Regions from separate parts of the Pelosinus sp. UFO1 genome, predicted to be linked through region 1. Evidence: a T-box and tRNA genes for the amino acid it is inferred to sense, from the RefSeq annotation. Region 1 holds a T-box; the other holds one or more tRNA genes.
What was found. A T-box is a leader RNA that pairs with one kind of tRNA and senses whether it is charged. The one in region 1 lies ahead of leuS (leucine--tRNA ligase), so its partner is inferred to be a tRNA-Leu.

Region 1 (6,143 bases):
TAAAATAAGCATCTGCCAATTCTCGGCTATATAATACCTCATATACTTTTTGTAATTCAGTAAGCGTAAATAATTCTGGCATCAAACTAAAGGCGATATCTGTATACATTACTTTATTTTTCATTCTATCAAGAGCATATTGAATAACTTTCGCATGGTCAAAGGCCAAGCCATTCTTATTCTCAATATAGGTGTTTTCTGTTTTAGAAATATGACCTTCTACTATTGTTTTGACCATAACATGGTCTTTTATCGTAATTTCCTCATTTTCAACTATAATCTCAAATGTTTTTTCAAGAATGTAACCATTTGCTGTTGGACTTTTTATTTTTTCGATTACCTTACTACTAACATTGAACCATCTTACATCCTCTGCGTCTTCACCGGATTTTACAATAAATTTTTCTCTATCTACTAAAGCCATATAGGATGTACTGATTACTCTACGTCGAAGATCAGGGTAGACCCGTCCCCAGGTATACAGTTGTTCCATATACACATTTTCTAGATTGGTCTCCGCCTTTAACTCCCTTACGGCAGCTTCGTCAATACTTTCTTCGTAATTTACAAACCCACCTGGAAGCGCCCATTTACCTTGCTGAGATTCACTTTCTTTCGTCGATAAGGGATCTTTTTTCTTCTTTACTAACAATATTTGCAGAACCTTATCAGGGAGCCGTCTAGGATCCTTATCTTCACCATCAATCGCACTAAAGATAACCATATCAACTGTATTAGATGATTGTATATAGGCACTTTTATCACAATCTCTAAAAAAACCATTTTTAGCATCACTCATATTTTTACCTCCCGCTAATCATCAAAATATAAAGAGTAATTGGCGGTTTTTATTTAGGATCTTTTTGATATTATCCTTTTGATATTATCTTATTAGTATTATTATACATGTCCATTCTATCCTTGGCAATAATTTTCAGAAAACTTCCTCGAATTTAGTCATACTGTATTATTTTCAAGATGGATTTGTAATAATAAAACCCGATCTAATCAATTAGATCGGGTTTTACTTTCTTAATTACACTCTTAACGTGCTACAATATTAACTAACTTTCCTGGTACGGCAATTACTTTTATCACTTCTTTACCTGACAGCAAAGCTTGTACTTTTTCTTCCCCTAGAACCTTTTCTTCCAATTCTTTGGCATTTAAAGTAGCAGAAACAACAATCTTCTCTTTTACCTTGCCATTCATCTGTACAACAATTTCTACTTCCTCTAGCTCGATTGCTTTTTCATCAAAAATAGGCCACAACTGTTTGTGAACACTACCTTGACCAATCGTTTCACTCCATAATTCTTCTGTAATATGAGGTGCAAAAGGAGCTAATAAACATAATAAACTTGATACGGTCTCCCTCACCAATCCAGGATTTAATGATATATTCTGATCTTTAATAGTATACATGGCATTTACCAATTCCATGATAGAGCTGATAGCTGTATTAAAATTAAAACGATCGCCAATGTCTTCCGTTACCTTTTTAATTGTCCCATGCAATACACGTCTAAGGTTACGTTCATCCTTAGTAAGAGTGCTACTATCATACTCAGTTTCTTCCCCTGCCATGAAAGAAGCATAATGATCAATTATACGCCATAAACGTCCTAAGAAACGATAAGAACCTTCTACTGCTTGGTCATTCCATTCTAAATCACGCTCAGGTGGTGCCGCAAATAGAATAAATAACCGGGCTGTATCCGCGCCATATTTTGCAATGATTTCCTCAGGAGATACTACATTGCCTTTTGACTTAGACATTTTAGAACCATCTTTAATAACCATACCCTGTGTTAGCAAGTTTTTGAAAGGCTCATTCACATTAATTAAACCAGCATCTTTTAATACTTTAGTAAAAAATCTTGAATACAATAGATGCAATATAGCATGTTCAATGCCGCCAATATATTGATCTACAGGTGCCCAATAGTCTGCTTTTGTAGAATCAAAAGGCGCTAACATATTCTTCGGATCTGTGTAACGCATATAATACCAAGAAGAACAAATAAAAGTGTCCATAGTATCTGTCTCACGTTTAGCAGCACCGCCACATTCAGGGCATGTGCAGTTTACAAATTCTTCTACCTTAGCTAGAGGCGAAACAGAACCTGCACTGAAATTAACATTTTCCGGTAATAAGACAGGTAACTGATCTTTAGGTACAGGTACACTACCACAGCTAGGACAATTAATAAGGGGAATTGGTGCGCCCCAATACCGCTGACGCGAAACTAACCAGTCACGTAAGCGATAATTTACACGCCGTTTGCCATAACCTTGTTCTTCCAACCATTTTGCAATTGCGACCTTCCCAGCTTCACTCTTCAATCCCGTAAATTGTCCAGAATTTACGATAACACCATCACCATCGTAGGCACCTGTCATAGATTCAATCGTTAGCTCTTGCCCTTCAGGTTGTATTACCAATTTTTTTGCTAATTTATATTTATTAGCGAATTGCCAGTCTCGTTCGTCATGTGCAGGAACGCCCATTACTGCTCCCGTACCATATTCCACTAATACATAATTAGCTACCCAAATTGGCACTTTTTCATCAGTAAAAGGATTGACTGCATACGCCCCAGTAAACATGCCTTCCTTCTCAAATTCACTAGAAGTACGACTAATTTCGCTCATATTTCTTACTTTTTCTACAAATTGACGAACAGCCTGTTCATTTTCTTTACCAGCAATAAGTTTCTCAACTAGTTTATGTTCAGGGGCTAATACCACATAACTTACCCCAAAAACGGTATCATGCCTAGTTGTATAGACAGCGATTTCTTCTTCAAAGTCAGCTACGGCAAAGGTAAACTCGGCCCCTTCACTGCGACCAATCCAATTTTCTTGCATAGTTTTGACTCGCTCAGGCCAGCCTTTTAATTCGCTAAGATCACTTAAGAGTCGATCTGCATATTCTGTTATTTTGAAGAACCATTGTTCTAATTCTTTTTTCACCACGACGGAATCACAGCGCCAACAGCAGCCATCAATTACCTGTTCATTTGCTAGTACCGTATTACAGTCATTACACCAATTTACCGCTGCTTTTTTCTTATAAGCAAGTCCTCGTTCCACGAACAGCAAGAATAACCATTGGGTCCAACGATAATAGTCAGGGTGACATGTGGCAACTTCTCTATCCCAGTCGTAGGATAGTCCCAATTCTTGTTGTTGACGGCGCATATTTGCTATATTTTCCCATGTCCATTCTGCTGGGTGAACACCATGTTTAATTGCTGCATTTTCTGCAGGCATACCAAAGGAATCCCATCCCATTGGATGAAGAACATTATAGCCTTGCATGCTTTTAAATCTAGCAATTACATCACCTATCGAATAATTGCGTACATGACCCATATGTAAATTGCCCGATGGATAAGGGAACATTTCTAGAACGTAATATTCCGGGCGCTGACGATTTAGCTCTGTCTTAAAAGTGTTGTGCTCAGCCCAGTGCTTTTGCCATTTTGATTCAATTTCCTTAGGAACATATCTTTCATTCATTAAAAAAAGCCTCCTATTTATAAAAAATAAAAAACCGCCCCTTGGCTAATTAGCCAGGGACGAGTTATACATACCCGCGATACCACCCTGATTGATAGCAACTGCCATCCTCTCAATGATTGTTAACGCTAATCAAGCGTTAGCCACTACTAATTCATGGCTACTCCTCCGCAGTGAGTTCAACTTATTTGGGATTGGCTCGCATCATCCGCCAACTGTCTGCACCACAAATAAAAGCTTACTATTCTGCCTCGTAGGACTTACACAATATTATATCCCACCCTATCTAGAAAGTCAATTAACACTATTCAGTCTATTTTTTTACCAATTGTTCTATATTCAAAAGGATAGGCATACATTTTTTCTTGGGAGGTGTATTCTGTGTATAAGTTAATCATTGGCAATATTAGAATCACTGTATCTGATGATTCGATTAGTCGCGAACAAGCTACTGCCGCTGCTAGGCAATCCATCGCAGCAGCGCAAGGGCAAGGAAAAGTTTTATCCCATATTGAAATTACTAAAGGGGAAACAGGTCTTGATATAATCCCCACAGAAAAAACAGGACATAGACAGTCACGTAAAACCATTAAGCAAAGTATGCTTGACGGTATGCAGGTAGCAATTCAAGAAAAACTCTACCCCACTGGTACCTTTAGCAATAAAGACCTTTGGTACGATGGAGATACGGGGCAGGAATGGACTGGTAATGCCGTAAGTGATGCTAGAGATGAACTTGTGAAAGCTTTTGAAAGTTGGGCTTCGACTATCAAGTAAACCAATGGCTTGAATTTGGACTGAATAAAATAATATTTGATAAGGATACCTAAAAAGAAGGTATCCTTATATTTTCGTTAAAGAGCCTGCCTTCGGGCATTTTGCATATCTAGTGCCTCAAGAGATTTTATAGAATTTTCGCGAACCTCTTTATCTTCTTCACTTTCAATCCACCCCTTAAGTAAGGTAACCACTTGCTTCATTTCCCACTCATCCCATAACACACGTCCATATAATAAAGCAACCAGTCTTCGTACTTCAGGCTGCTCAATAGTAGAAAACTCATTTATCATTATTCTTTTATATAATGTCAAAAATAAGGGTCGAACACAAGTTACTTTTTCAACCATTGTTGCAGCCTGCACCCGAATGGCAGGATCTTCATATAATATCCCTCGCATAACTTCATCAAATAGAAGCGGATCAGCAGCCGCAAGTTCGAGTAAGTTTTCTAAAAAATTATTGGATGCTTCTTTATCCTCACGTAATATTTCCCACGGAATTAACAAATTCTATTTCCTCCTCAAAAACCTTCTTTTTTTCTATAACGTATATGCAATCTTATAAAATCATAACCTTATTATAACTTGAATATTCAATAGCACTAAGAAAAAATTTACTTCTTGTGAAATGCAGAATCTATTTTCCATATGCCGTTGAAAGTTCAACAGCTGAAAACCTATTTTTCGAATATCTTCCATCATGGTAGCTATACATGGATGTAGCTGTAAAAACATTGTCTTTTTCTTTGTAATATTCGCAGGCAATTTACAAGTCTCCTGCATAGAACTCTTCAATTAATCGTTTTTTTGCTATGCATTTTCAAAAAGCTCCTATAGACGACAACTAAAAACTCATGTATACAATCACCTCGAAAACAGGTATACTAGGGCATACTGATAAAATGTAATAGGGAGACATAACTGATGCTATTTCGCAAGAAAAAAGTATATGAAGATATTTATAAATGGCGTCGTCATAATAATGGTACATGCTTTTATTGTTATGAGGATAAACCAGTAGCAGTATCCTTGGTTGGGGATAAAGGAATTTGCCAAGAATGTCTTGACCATTTTAAAGTTGGACACGCTGGTACAGATCGTCATGTCATCGCCCACCTTACAAAAGAGATCCGCAGCCATGAAGAAGCCGTTGAATGGTTAAAAAAGCATGGTGTAAAGCTAGCGCCAACTGGTTGTAATGACAAGGTCCATTATTATATGGCAATTAATAACCTTGGAACCTTCAATCATTATCACGATATTATCTATGGCACTGCTGATCTTAATACAGTAAGCAGCGATACAGCTAAGAAAATCATGGACAGCTACAATGATATAGAAATATTTAATGATGGCAGTATTCGCATTATTTATTAATTTAACTGCCACCTATCAATAGGAGGAATCATTCGTGGAACATTTACAAGATACTACTCTTAACCCTATCGTCCTATGCGAAGCTTCTTTGGTTGAAGAGATGAAACTAGCAGTAGATGCTGAAAGATTACCTACTCAATTTACCGCATTTGATGTGAAGAAATGGATGAAAAGCGATCAGATTACCAAATCTGACGGTACCCCTTATGATGAAATATCTACTGAATTATTATTAAACTATTCTAAACATACTCCGATAACACGAAAAAGAAAACTAAAGGTGTTATATTCTAGCGCAAACTCGCGGGTATTTTCATTTAACCCATTTTAACGTAAAAAAACTGGCTGCCAAGATGGCAGTCAGTTTTTTTACAAATTTATTTATTTTTTTGTAAGATACTTCCGAATATCTACAGCAACAGCAGCTACGATAATGAGACCTTTTATAATAAGCTGCCAATA
Region 2 (6,143 bases), 1.1 Mb from region 1:
CTGGATGTGCAACCCTAGCTGCCATTCCCATAATGGCACACAAAAAACCTACGGGGAAAATTAAAAGTGCCCCCCACAAAAATCCCTTTTTCGCAGCCTTTCCATCTACTGCCGAACAAGCAACCTGTACAGGCCCCTGGGCCGTAATCGTTTGCGTCATCATAACAGCAAACCAACCAACAATCGTCGCTAATCCCAATCCACCAAGAGGACTAAACCAGTCTACATTAGAGGGTAAAGAGGCCGCCAGATTGGATAAACCACCTTGATTAGAAACAGTCGTCACCGTGCTAATCAGCACACCAATGTAAATTAAAGTCACACTTAAAATATTGGACAAACCTGATGACCATAAGCCACCAATCAATGTCGTGCCAATAAATACTATGGCACTGGTTATCATGCCCCCCTGGAAGGAAAATATACCAGGTAAAAGCGAAGACAAGATAGCTCCGCCCGCAAGATATTGAAGTGAGGTAATCACCAACTGAATGGTGATCATTCCTAAAACACTAATTGCTCGCCCTTTTTTATCATAATAACGTTCAAATAATTCCGGTATCGTCGTACAATCCATCTCCCGGTACTTTTCTGCTGCCACCATTGCCATTAATACAGCTCCTGCAGCCCAGGCTACATTGTACCATCCAGCAGCAATACCATATTGATAGGCATTTTCTGCAACACCAATCGTCGATGCTGCGCCAATCGCCGTACCCGCAATGTTCGTTGCCACTAGCAGTGTGGTAAGCTTGCGTCCAGCAAAGAGAAAACCGGTACTACTTTCCGTCCTGCGTTTAACATAAATACTAATCCCAAACAAAACACAAATATAAAGAATAATGATTACGAGTTGAATATTCATTTTTACCATCCTACTTTCCTACAAGTAATGTACAGAAATTGGCTAAAAACAAAAAAACACTCCACAAAAGGAGTGCACAATGCCCTTCTAACCATCCTGCCATCCTACAAATGATACAACCATCTTACTATACTACTATTCTACGTAATAATTATATAAGCAATGGTGAGACTATGTCAAATGGTAAACACAGTATAGTGTTGCACTTGTGTAGCCCTACGGCAAATCTCACTTGCCGCGAACCATTGTATTTACATAATAAATATTGTATTATTGCACTAAATCATTCCAAATTCTCATTATAGAAAGAAGGACCTACAAATGAAATCTTTTATTACCTATAAAGTATCCAAGGAGCATGCAGGTTTTACTCTTGAGGAATACCTAAAGCAAATCTTACAATATTCTGGAAGAAAAATTCAAAAGTTGACAAGACAAAAGGGTATTTTTTTAAATGGTAAAAAAGTTTTTCTGCAAAAAAAAATTAAGGCAGAAGATACATTACGAGTCCTACAATCTGAGGATTTGTCTTATGGGGTAGAACCTGAACAAGGTCATATCGAAATACTCTACGAAGACGATACCATGTTAGTCTTACATAAACCAGCCTATCAGCTCGTTCATCCTACAGGGCAAACCACTAGCGGTACATTAGCAAATTATCTTGCTTACTTGCTTAAAGAGCGAGGCACTATAAGCACAGTTCGCCCTGTACACCGACTAGATAGGGAAACTTCAGGTTGTATCATCTTCGCAAAGGATTCCCGTAGTCAATTCATCCTAGAACAGCAACTAAAGGCCGGAACCTTAAAACGTACCTATTGGGCTTTGGTAAAAGGAATCGTCAATCCAGCTGCTGCAACCATTAATGCCCCAATCGGTTTTCACCCCACCTTGGCCAACCGACGGGCGATAAACGAAAAAGGTGAGCATGCTGTCACTCACTACCAGACCATCCAAACATTATCCTCAGTTTCACTACTTGAATTACATTTAGAAACGGGTCGAACCCACCAAATTCGAATTCATTTAGCACATATTGGCTACCCGATTATAGGAGACGCCATGTACGGAATTCGCACGTCTTGGATGCCAAGGCAAGCTTTACATGCGGCTTCTATAACTTTTAGACAAGTAGAAAGCAATGAGGAAATTACAGTAAAAGCACCCCTACCGCAGGACTTTCTAGAGGCCGTCAACTTTTGTACAAAAGAAAATCCCTTTTAACTTATACATTTTGATATTATAAGAAAAGACTTGGCTTGTGCCAAGACATCGGACGCGGGCAGAAGCCTTAGTCGTTCTTACTTGGAATCAAGAAAGTGTTATACTTTCTGATTCCGTAAACAACCGGGTGATAATTCTTTTTTGAATTATCACCCGGTTGTTTCAAGACGACCTCATCACCAAATCTATGTAAACTTTTAATTAAGAAAAGACTTGGCTTAGGCCAAGTCTCAGACGCAGGCAGAAGCCTTAGTCGCTCTTACTTGGAATCAAGGAAGTGTTATACTTTCTGATTCCGCAAAAAAGCATCGCAATAGCTGCGATGCTTTGGTTTTTACTTGGTGCCGAGGACCGGAATCGAACCGGTACGGAGATCACTCTCCGAGGGATTTTAAGTCCCTTGCGTCTGCCAGTTCCGCCACCCCGGCATATTTTAATATGCCAAACTGTTAAAGGCAGTATATAAAAATCGAATTGGAGGCGACACCTAGATTTGAACTAGGGAATAAAGGTTTTGCAAACCTCTGCCTTACCACTTGGCTATGTCGCCATAATTTGGAGCGGGAAACGAGATTCGAACTCGCGACCCTCGCCTTGGCAAGGCGATGCTCTACCGCTGAGCTATTCCCGCATTAATAACCATGTCTTAAAGCAAAATGGTCGGAGCGGCAGGATTCGAACCTGCGACCCCCTGGTCCCAAGCCAGGTGCTCTACCAAGCTGAGCCACGCCCCGAAATTTTTATCACCATTTATTGAAAAAACAACCGTAATTGCTGTTCAATAATTTACTGGGGTGACGATTTCTAATTATAGCAGACATTTAAATATACGTCAACAGGTTATCTTCTTGTTTTTTTATTTTTGTACAACTTTTTTCTAATAAACCAAATCAGTCATTTCAGAATTTTTTTTTAGCCAACTCATAAGAAAAACGCTACGCGTCCTTTTCGAACCACTAAGACACAAAGGTCACAAAGGGGTCCTATCCATTTCATTCCATCTTCTTTGTGTGCCGCGATAGCGGCATTGTGTCTTTGTGGTTCAATCTTTTTAACTAAAAACTTATGAATTCTGATACCACTAGAAAAACCCTACAGTTTATTCTTAAACTATAGGGCCCTTATATTCTTTTAACACATTATCATCAAATAATTGCTGCTGCGAGTTTTGCTCCTAGGTTTCGGCAAAGATCAAGTCCTGACTCATCAGGAGTATTGTGAATCATCAACCCTTCTGCTACCAATTTAGCTCCCTGCTCTTCCATTCTTTCTGCCCAGTCTTTCAGCCACTGTCCATCGCCCCAATCATAAGAACCAAACAGAACTAAAGGTATGGAAGATAAGTTTTCACCCTCCAAATCTTGAATAAAAGGTTCCATTTCCATCTCTTCTAACACTTCATTTCCCATTGCCGAGCAGCCCAATGCCACAGCATCCGACGTAAGTACATCAGCTTTGCTTGCTTTATCTACAGATAGCAAATTTACAGAAATTCCTTCTAAGGCAGCACCTGCTGCAATGGCCTCAGCCATCTGCTTCGTATTCCCTGTTCCGCTCCAATAAATAACTGTAATTTTCTTCATATCTTATCCCCCATTTTCTTGAATTCCAATTGAGATTAATTATCAATATTTTTCTAAAAAAAATATCACTATTACTAAATTCAACATCTATAAAGCAAGGAATTTACCGATAAAATGCGAATAACAGGCATGAAGATGCTACTTTCCGCCACTCGCTCGTTGATAATTTCTCTCAATTACACAAGCTAATATTAACAACAATATTACTTTCTGTCAACAAAAAAATGCTTACATTCTTAGGCAAAAAACAGGGATAAATTAGAGTCCTAAAAAAACAGGCCTGCAATTATTATAAATTGCAGGCTGTTTAATTAATCGCTTATTGATCAATCATTATTTCTTTCATTCTATAATAAGAGGGTTTTCGCTGATAATCAGCATCAAATAGCAATCCATTACCTAACTGAAAGTATTCAAACATAGGTGCTAGAGAAGAATACCGGTCAGTGACACCCCATTGCCCAAAACTTTTCAGCTTATCTTGCCTGATACTCATTGCCAGCATCTCACCAAAACCACGGGCTTGTTCATTTAATCGATGAGGCGTTGGCTTTGCGTTTAGATTTACATCCATCTCAGAAACTCGAACCTCTAGCCCCAAATCCACTATCTTTTGCATATTTACCGCTACGAGCTCAGGCTGGGAACCGACATATTTACCAGCTTCCATGTCCTCATGCATTTGGAAGCCAATGCCATGTATTGGCACGCCACGAGCTAAAAGACGTTTTACCAATGCATATAAAGCATCAAATTTCTCGCCTGGCTCCTCAATACCATATTCATTTAAATACAGTCGAGCATTTTCATCCGTTGCATTTGCCTCACGAAAGGCAAAGTCAATATACTCTTCTCCCATAGCCTGGAACCAAGGATTGGCGGAACGAAGCCCCTTATTCGTGTTGTATCCCATATCTTTCAACGGTTCATTTACAACATCCCACTCGGCAACTTTTCCCTTATAATGACCTACCACAGTTCGAATGTGCTCAGAAAGAATTTGTTTTACTTCATCTGACGAACGTCGCCCCTCCGTTACCCACCTAGGCAAGGCCTCATGCCACACTAAAGCATGTCCATGGACGCGGATATTATTGTTTTGAGCAAATTCAACTAAAGCATCTGCTTCATTAAATGCATAAAGATTAGGACCTGGATGGATAAACTGAAACTTCATATCGTTTTCAGGAGTAACCATACTAAATTCCTGTCCTACCAAAGACTGATACTTTTCATCTGTAACCAACGGAATCGCCGCAACGGCTGCACCAATATAAATTGGTTTATCCCGAGAAGAGGCAATCGCCCGCAAAGAATCAGGGCTGACATTGTAGTTTTTTAGTGGTTCACGGTCTATAACCTGTACTTTAGATACTGTAGAAAGAGGCTGGGTTGAAATTTGACGAATTGTAAAACCGCCGCCTTGTTCTGCATCAGCTCCAAATACAATTTCTCCATTACTAAATACTCCTGGATCAGCTAATCGCCCAACTTGCTTTCCGTTTATTTCAAATAAGAAATTTCCACCTATTCTAGACACACTCATTGTTACAATCCCTACCGCCCCATCACCAAATTTCTTAATGATTGGTTCAGGTAAACTACCATCCCAAGCAAATACCATAAGCACTCCATTCTTTACTCCCAAACGAAGCCTCTTACCTTCTTGCCGCCATTCATCGTAAATAATTGGCAATGTTCCGTAAAGATCTAAATAGGCTCCTTTATCAGACCTTACATCCATAAGGATTGAAATAGTAAAATCACCTTCTACCTGTAGTATCGGGCCACGTAAGTTGATTGGTGGATTCGGCGTTGGTGTCATTTTAGCCATCTCTGCCACATCTGGATCTCTTGTTTCCTTGGGAACAGAAATCTTAGGAACAATCATACGGCCGACTGGCATAACTTCTATGCCACTATCAGTAAGGGTAGCGCCAGTAAAGTGTCGCCAATCATGATTCGTAATTAAATCTGCCGCAGAGCAAGAGGGTGAATTAAAAAGGATCACTGAAAGCATTAGCCCTAAGAATATTCTTATCAATAACTTGTTTAACCGCTCCATAATACCACCTCTCATTCCATTGCGTCATTTAGTATCACTACCTTATTATCCAGGAACCAAGTCGCTATAAACCTCTTTTCCTTAAGTAAAAGATCCAAAGCGACTTGATCCTAAGGATAATTGGCACCTTAGTTAGAATTAAAATTCATCTGAAACTTTTTTATCTAATCTATTTTGCCGTAGGAGCGTTTGTGGAAAAACATTTTCCTTGATAGCTGCAAAGCACTAGTCCCTCTTCCTTGACTTCAATCGTAGCCGACTTAAACGTCTGTGCCAAAGCAACAGGCTCACTTTCAATAGCATACAATGTGCCTGTCTCTTCTAATGAGGGTGGTGGCACGGCACGACGACGATTTAAGCTGCCAAATCGAACCAAATTATATTTGGACCAAAGTAGCATGAT

Region 2: it has a tRNA-Leu gene. The T-box ahead of leuS (leucine--tRNA ligase) is inferred to sense a tRNA for this amino acid. The anticodon was not compared.

The regions. Positions count from the first base shown of each region.
Region 1 is NZ_CP008852.1:2,875,362-2,881,504, forward strand. It holds gene UFO1_RS13690 (NUDIX domain-containing protein) at 1-799, opposite strand, end outside; gene leuS (leucine--tRNA ligase) at 1,045-3,525, opposite strand; T-box leader at 3,578-3,789, opposite strand; gene UFO1_RS13700 (hypothetical protein) at 3,907-4,302, shown strand; gene UFO1_RS13705 (hypothetical protein) at 4,380-4,811, opposite strand; gene UFO1_RS13715 (hypothetical protein) at 5,229-5,681, shown strand; gene UFO1_RS13720 (hypothetical protein) at 5,716-6,012, shown strand; gene mglC (galactose/methyl galactoside ABC transporter permease MglC) at 6,063-6,143, opposite strand, start outside.
Region 2 is NZ_CP008852.1:4,006,805-4,012,947, forward strand. It holds gene UFO1_RS18945 (sodium:solute symporter family protein) at 1-865, opposite strand, end outside; gene UFO1_RS18950 (RluA family pseudouridine synthase) at 1,187-2,092, shown strand; tRNA gene UFO1_RS18955 (tRNA-Leu) at 2,432-2,520, opposite strand; tRNA gene UFO1_RS18960 (tRNA-Cys) at 2,568-2,642, opposite strand; tRNA gene UFO1_RS18965 (tRNA-Gly) at 2,649-2,723, opposite strand; tRNA gene UFO1_RS18970 (tRNA-Pro) at 2,750-2,826, opposite strand; gene UFO1_RS18975 (flavodoxin) at 3,238-3,675, opposite strand; gene UFO1_RS18980 (endo-1,4-beta-xylanase) at 3,995-5,740, opposite strand; gene pgaD (poly-beta-1,6-N-acetyl-D-glucosamine biosynthesis protein PgaD) at 5,910-6,143, opposite strand, start outside.